DNA from 2 places in the Micromonospora sp. DT178 genome. Region 2 is predicted to be linked to the other one. Evidence: riboswitches for the same ligand, from Rfam matches in the RefSeq annotation. Region 2 holds a riboswitch; the other holds the start of a gene.
The links. Region 2 has a riboswitch for glycine ahead of gcvT (glycine cleavage system aminomethyltransferase GcvT). Riboswitches for the same ligand answer to the same signal wherever they lie in the genome.
Positions count from the first base shown of each region.

Region 1: another riboswitch for glycine. It lies ahead of gcvP (aminomethyl-transferring glycine dehydrogenase); the one in region 2 lies ahead of gcvT (glycine cleavage system aminomethyltransferase GcvT).

Region 1 covers NZ_JBNCKV010000011.1:28,255-31,656, forward strand. Annotated here, with positions in the region: gene ACLQ22_RS20980 (NAD(P)H-binding protein) at 1-245, opposite strand, end outside; gene ACLQ22_RS20985 (NAD-dependent protein deacetylase) at 369-1,244, shown strand; glycine riboswitch at 1,355-1,453, shown strand; gene gcvP (aminomethyl-transferring glycine dehydrogenase) at 1,528-3,402, shown strand, end outside.
Region 2 covers NZ_JBNCKV010000021.1:2,690-6,091, reverse strand. Annotated here, with positions in the region: gene ACLQ22_RS28280 (collagenase) at 1-1,361, opposite strand, end outside; glycine riboswitch at 1,621-1,713, shown strand; glycine riboswitch at 1,719-1,799, shown strand; gene gcvT (glycine cleavage system aminomethyltransferase GcvT) at 1,852-2,979, shown strand; gene gcvH (glycine cleavage system protein GcvH) at 3,013-3,402, shown strand, end outside; gene glyA (serine hydroxymethyltransferase) at 3,402-3,402, shown strand, end outside.

The sequences.
Region 1 (3,402 bases), on a different contig from region 2:
GCGCCGCTGCCGGGGCCGGCGCCGGCGGCGAAGAGGACGGCGTCGGCGCCCCGCAGGTGCGCGGCGAGTTCGTCGACGCCGACGTGTTCGAGGTCGGCCACGACGGGCTGGGCGCCGGCGGCACGCAGCGCGGCGGCGTGGTCTGGGTTGCGGATCAGGCCGACGGCGGTGTCGCCGCGTCCGGCGAGTTCGCGGTGGGTCAGCTGGGCGATCTTGCCGTGTCCTCCGGCGATGACGACGCGCATACCGCCAACCTAGCCGCCGTCGGACCACGGCGTGGCCGGTCGACGGGGGCCGGGCCGGTGTCGGGGGCGACGTCGGTGCCCGGGTGTTCGCGGGAGGGTGGTTGCCTGAGGCAGCATGGACGGGTGACGGAGACGGTCGACGCGCTGGCCGGCCTGGTGGCCGGCGGTGGTGTCGTGGTGTTGAGCGGGGCGGGGCTGTCCACCGAGTCGGGCATCCCGGACTACCGGGGGCCCAGTGGCGCGGCGCGGCGGCACACCCCGATGACGTACCAGGCGTTCACGCGCGACGCGCAGGCGCGGCGGCGCTACTGGGCGCGCAGCCACCTGGGGTGGCGCACGATCGCGCGGGCGGCCCCGAACGAGGGGCACCGGGCGGTGGCGCGGCTGCAACGTGGCGGGCTCATCGAGGGGATCATCACGCAGAACGTGGACGGGCTGCACACCGCCGCGGGCAGCTCGCAGGTGGTGGAGCTGCACGGCCGCCTCGACGAGGTGGTGTGCCTGGGCTGCGGCAACCAGACCTCGCGGGAGGAGTTGGACCGGCGGCTGCGGGAGGCGAACCCGGACTTCGACGCGCGGGTCGCGGCGGTCAATCCGGACGGTGACGTGGATCTCGCCGACGACGAGGTGGCCGGCTTCCGTACGGTCGACTGCACGTTCTGCCGTGGCGGCATGCTGAAGCCGGACGTGGTGTTCTTCGGGGAGACGGTGCCGGCGGCCCGGGTGGCCCGCTGTTTCGCGCTGGTGGCGCGGGCGCGGCTGCTGCTGGTGCTGGGCTCGTCGTTGACGGTGATGTCGGGTCGCCGGTTCGTGGTGCGCGCGGCGAAGCTGGGCGTTCCGGTGGTGATCGTCAACCAGGGGCCGACGCGGGGCGACGGGTATGCGGCGTTGACCGTCGACGCGCCGCTGGGGCGGCTGCTGCCGGCGCTGGCCGACCGGACGGCCGCCGCCGCCGCGGTGCCGACGGTGCCGACGGGGTTGACGGGCGTCGGCCGGTAGCGGTCCCGGCGGGGTCACGGGGGCTGGTGGGTGGTCCACCGTCGCCCGCGCCCGGCGGGGGTACGACCTCCGGTGGGTGATCCGGCGCTGGTAGCGTTGACCATGCCGGCAGCACCCACGTGGGAGAGACCGCCCAGCAGCACCTCGGGCGGCGCCGAAGGGGCAAATCCTCCCCGGAACCTCTCAGGCAAAAGGACCTCGTGGGCAGGCACTGTGGAGCGCCTCGCGGGGCGCGACAGAGGGGGAGGCCGACCTGTCGACCTCGCCCCCGGGAGTGCCGCCCATGACCGTAGAGCAGTTCGCCGCCCGCCACATCGGCCCTGATCCGGACGACGAGCGCCGGATGTTGGAGGCCGTCGGTTACGGCTCGGTCGAAGAGCTGATGGACGCGGCGATTCCCGAGGTGATCCGCTGGCACGGCACCCTGGACCTGCCGGAGCCGGCCAGCGAGCACGACGCCCTCGCCGAGCTGAGGGCCCTGGCGGCCCGCAACACGGTCGTGGTGTCGATGATCGGTCTGGGCTACCACGGCACGCACACCCCGGCGGTGATCCGCCGCAACGTGCTGGAGGACCCGGCCTGGTACACCGCGTACACGCCGTACCAGCCGGAGATCAGCCAGGGGCGGCTGGAGGCGCTGCTGAACTTCCAGACCATGGTCACCGACCTGACCGGGCTGGCCACCGCGAACGCGTCGATGCTCGACGAGAGCACCGCCGCGGCCGAGGCGATGACCCTCGCGCGCCGCGCGTCGAAGAGCAGGAGCCCGGTGTACGTGGTCGACGCCGACACCCTGCCGCAGACCATCGCGGTCATCGCCAGCCGGGCCGAGCCCCTCGGCATCGACGTGCGGATCGTCGACACCGAGCGCGACGAGTTGCCGGCGGAGTTCTTCGGGCTGCACCTGCAGTACCCGGGGGCGTCCGGGGCGGTGCGTGACCAGGCGGGTTTGGTCGAGGCGGCGCACGCCGTCGGGGCGTTGGTCACCGTGGCGGCGGACCTGCTGGCCCTGACGCTGCTGCGTGCGCCGGGGGAGATCGGCGCCGACATCGCCGCCGGCACCACCCAGCGTTTCGGCGTACCGATGGGCTTCGGTGGGCCGCACGCCGGCTACCTGGCGGTACGGGCGGGGCTGGAGCGGATGCTTCCCGGCCGGCTGGTGGGGGTGTCGCGCGACGCGGACGGCAACCCGGCGTACCGGTTGGCGTTGCAGACCCGGGAGCAGCACATCCGGCGGGAGAAGGCGACCAGCAACATCTGCACCGCGCAGGTGCTGCTGGCGGTGATGGCCGGCATGTACGCCGTCTACCACGGTCCGGACGGGCTGCGGGGGATCGCCCGCCGTACCCACGACATGGCGGCCCGGCTGGCGGCGGCGCTGCGGGGCGTGGACGGCGTCGAGGTGGTGCACGAGGCGTTCTTCGACACCGTCCTGGTGCGGGTGCCCGGCGGCGCCGAGGCGGTCGTCGCCGACGCCGCCGCCCGGGGCGTGAACCTGCGGCTGGTCGACGCCGACCACGTGGGGGTGTCCTGCGACGAGACGACCACCGTCGCGCACCTGCGGAAGGTGTGCGACGCGTTCGGGGCCACCGTCGCCGGGCGGGCGGTGGCCGTGGCGGACGCGCCGGTGGGGGGCGCGTTGCCGGCGGCGCTGGCGCGTACGTCGGACTTCCTCACCCACGCGGTGTTCCGCAGTCACCACTCGGAGACGGCGATGCTGCGCTACCTGCGGCGGCTGTCGGACTTCGACTACGCCCTGGACCGGGGCATGATCCCGCTCGGGTCGTGCACGATGAAGCTCAACGCCACCACCGAGATGGAGCCGGTGAGTTGGCCGGAGTTCGCCCACATCCACCCGTTGGCGCCGGACGCGCAGACCGCCGGCTACCGGGAGATGATCTCCCAGTTGGAGGGGTGGCTGGCGGAGGTGACCGGCTACGACGCGGTCAGCGTGCAGCCCAACGCCGGTTCGCAGGGTGAGCTGGCGGGTCTGCTGGCGATCCGGGCGTACCACCGGCAGCGGGGCGAGGCGCACCGGGACGTGTGTCTGATCCCGTCGTCGGCGCACGGCACCAACGCCGCCAGCGCGGTGATGGCCGGCATGCGGGTCGTCGTGGTGGGCTGCGACGACGGGGGCAACATCGACCTGGTGGACCTC
Region 2 (3,402 bases):
GAGTCGAAGACCACCACCTCGATGGTCGTGTTGCGGTCGTCGGCGACCGGACCCTTGTCCGCCGCCACCGAGTGGAAGTAGGCGTCCTGGTTGCGCATGCTCGCGCACGCCCAGTCGAGCTGGGCGGAGGTCATCTGCTGGGCGCGGACGCGGATGGTGCTGCCGCAGGTGAAGGTGACCGGCAGGATCGCCGCGGCCAGGCGCGCCTGGAGGTCGCAGGTGTCGTAGTAGGCGCAGTTCGCCTTGTCGTAGTAGTCGGTCATCTCCGCGACGCCGACCCAGAGGGTGGCGGTGGAGCCGGTCATCGCGCTCAGGTCGAGCAGGCCCCGGGCCAGCGGCCGCACCTTCGACCGCAGGGCGGTGTGCTGGAGGAAGCGGCCCAGTTCGCGGCCGGCGTTGGAGACCAGGTAGCCCCGGTCGGTGCCGAGCAGGGCCCGTTTGCCGGTGGCGAAGGCGTACAGCGTGTCCAGCACGCTCGGATCGGCGCTGACGGCGCTGACGAACTCGGGCACCTGGTGGCCCCGGAACAGCACGGTGTGGACGTTGTTGACGGCGTTGAGCATCCACCGCGACGAGTCGTACGAGCTGTTGTAGCCGGTCAGCAGCCGCTTCACCACGTACAGGTAGCGGGCGTTCTCCTCCGCGCTGTCGATGAGGGTGACCGCCTCGGCCAGCACCTCGCCGTTGACGTCGTTGACGTCGCCGGAGCGGCCGTTGGCGAAGAACGTGTCCAGCCCGGCGCGGATGGCGGTGCGCAGGCCGGGGCCGTACGAGCCCACGGTGGCGGGGTGGTTCCACTGCACGTAGTACCCGGCCCGCAGGTACAGCACGAGCTGGGCGGTACCCGTGCCGTTGGTGCCGTCGTAGGCGGCGGCGTTGTCCCGCAGCCCGTACGCCACGCTGGTCATCTGCGCCTCGCGGAAGGCCTGGGAGGCGTCGCTTCCGGAGAGGCTGAACAGGGTGTTCACGCAGTCGGTGGTGGACGCCCTGATCTGCTGCACCAGGGCGCTGCCGGTCCGGCTCGTGAAGTCGCCGACCGCGCAGGGCGCGGCGGCCGCCCCGCGCGTCGACGGGGCGTTGCGCCGCCCCCCGTCGTCGGGCCGGTCGTAGTCGCGGCGCAGCTCCGCACGGGACGAGGGGAGCGGGGCCCGCTCGCTCAGCGGCAGCGGCGCCCGCCGGACGTGGGCGTCACCGGCGCCGGAGCCGAGGCCGGCGTCGCTCGGGGCGGCGCCGGTCGGCCTGGGCGGTGGCGCCGCGTGCGCGGTGCCGGAGGAGGCCGTCGGGGTCAGCGCGAGCGCCAGCGCCAGCGCGAGCGGGACGGCGGGCCAGCCGCGTCGGTTTCGTGTTCTCGTGGTTCTCACGGGTCGCCTCCTGGCGTTCGTGGTCCGGCCCGGTGGCCGGCAGGTGGTGGCGGTGTGGAGTGGCGGCGGCGTCGATTCCCGTCGATCAGGTGGGGGTCCGCGCCGTAGGTGGCCAGTACAATGGCACACATCACACATCGTGTAAAGGATCGCCGATGATCGATATAGGCGACGATCCGACTACCGTGCGTTGTCGTTGACAGCCGCTCGGGCGGTCGCCTACGGTCTGCGGGCAATCCACAAGTACATAGACGCCGTTCGAACCCGCGCGGGAGAGATCCCGACCGTCCGTCGGGGCGCCGAAGGAGCAAACTCCCAAGAAACTCTCAGGCCCCGTTACCGCTCGGGTGAGGCGAACTCTGGAAAGCAGACGATCAGTCGTCTCACCCACGGTGCAAGCCGCCAACCGGCGGTGAAGCTCTCAGGTCGATGACAGAGCGGGAGGCAACCGACCGTACGACGCGACCGCGTCGGAACGAGGGAGGCCTCCGTGCATCAAAGTCCGACGACCCTGCTCCACCCACCCCTGCACACTGTGCACGCCGAACTCGGCGCCCGGTTCACCGGCTTCGCCGGCTGGTCGATGCCGCTGCGCTACGGCAGCGAGACCGCCGAGCACCGCGCGGTACGCGAACGTGCCGGCCTCTTCGACCTCAGCCACATGGGGCAGCTCGAGGTGTCCGGGCCGCACGCCGCGGCGGCGCTGGACCACGCGCTGGTCGGACACCTGTCGGCGGTGCCGGTCGGCGGCGCCCGCTACACCATGCTCTGCGACGAGACCGGCGGCGTGCTCGACGACCTGGTCGCCTACCGGCTCGCCGCCGACCGGTACCTGCTGGTGACCAACGCCGTCAACACCCGCACCGCGCTGGCCGCGTTGCACCTACGCTGCGCCGGACACGCGGCGACCGTCGCCGACCACACCGCCGAGCGGGCCATCATCGCCGTGCAGGGCCCACGTGCCGCCGACACGGTGCGGGCCGTGGTCGGCGCGGAGCCGACCCGACTGCGCTACTACACCGCCACCGCCGTGGACGTCGGTGGACGGCCGGCGATCGTCGCCCGTACCGGATACACCGGCGAGGACGGGTTCGAGTTCTTCCTCCGGGCCGCAGACGCGGAAGACGTCTGGCGCGCGCTGCTCGCCGCCGGCGCCGGGCACGGGCTGACGCCGGCCGGGCTGGCCTGCCGGGACACGCTGCGCATCGAGGCCGGGATGCCGCTGTACGGGTGCGAGCTGCACCAGGGCGTCACCCCCTTCGAGGCGGGCCTGGGACGGGTGGTGTCCTTCACCAAGCCGGGCGACTTCGTCGGCCGGGCCGCGTTGGCCGAGCGCCGGGACGCCGGGGCCGCCACCGTCCTCGTGGGATTGACCGGAACCGGGCGACGCGTGCCGAGGACCGGCCACCCGGTGGTCGCGCTGGCAGACGGCGTACCGGCGCGGCCCGTCGGCGTGGTCACCAGCGGTGCGCTGTCACCGGCGCTCGACCGGCCCGTCGCGATGGCCCACGTCCACGCCGACGCGATCGAGGCCCGGTCCCGGCTGGGCGTCGTCGTGCGAGGAACCACCGAGCCGGTGCGCACCACCCCGCTGCCGTTCTACCGCCGTCCGCGCTGACGCTAACCGACCCATCCCCCAGGAGTGACGACCATGGACGTACCCGCGCGTCTGCGCTACAGCCGCAACCACGAGTGGATCGACGACACGGCCGAACCGGCGGCCGTGGGCATCACCGCGTTCGCCGCCGCCGCCCTCGGCGACATCATCTACGCCGAACTGCCCGAGCCGGGCACCCACCTGAGCGTGGGCGAGGTCTGCGGCGAGGTGGAGTCCACCAAGTCGGTGGCCGAGCTGTACATGCCGGTGAGCGGCGAGATCGTCGCCACCAACGAGGCGGTCGTCGCCGACCCGGACCTGATCGGCACCGACCCGTACGGGGCGGGCTGGCTGGTGCGGGTGCGGCTGACCGACGCGCCGGCGCTGATGACCGCCGACGAGTACCGCGCCTACCTGGCCGACGCCGACGGGGCGGGTGCGGCA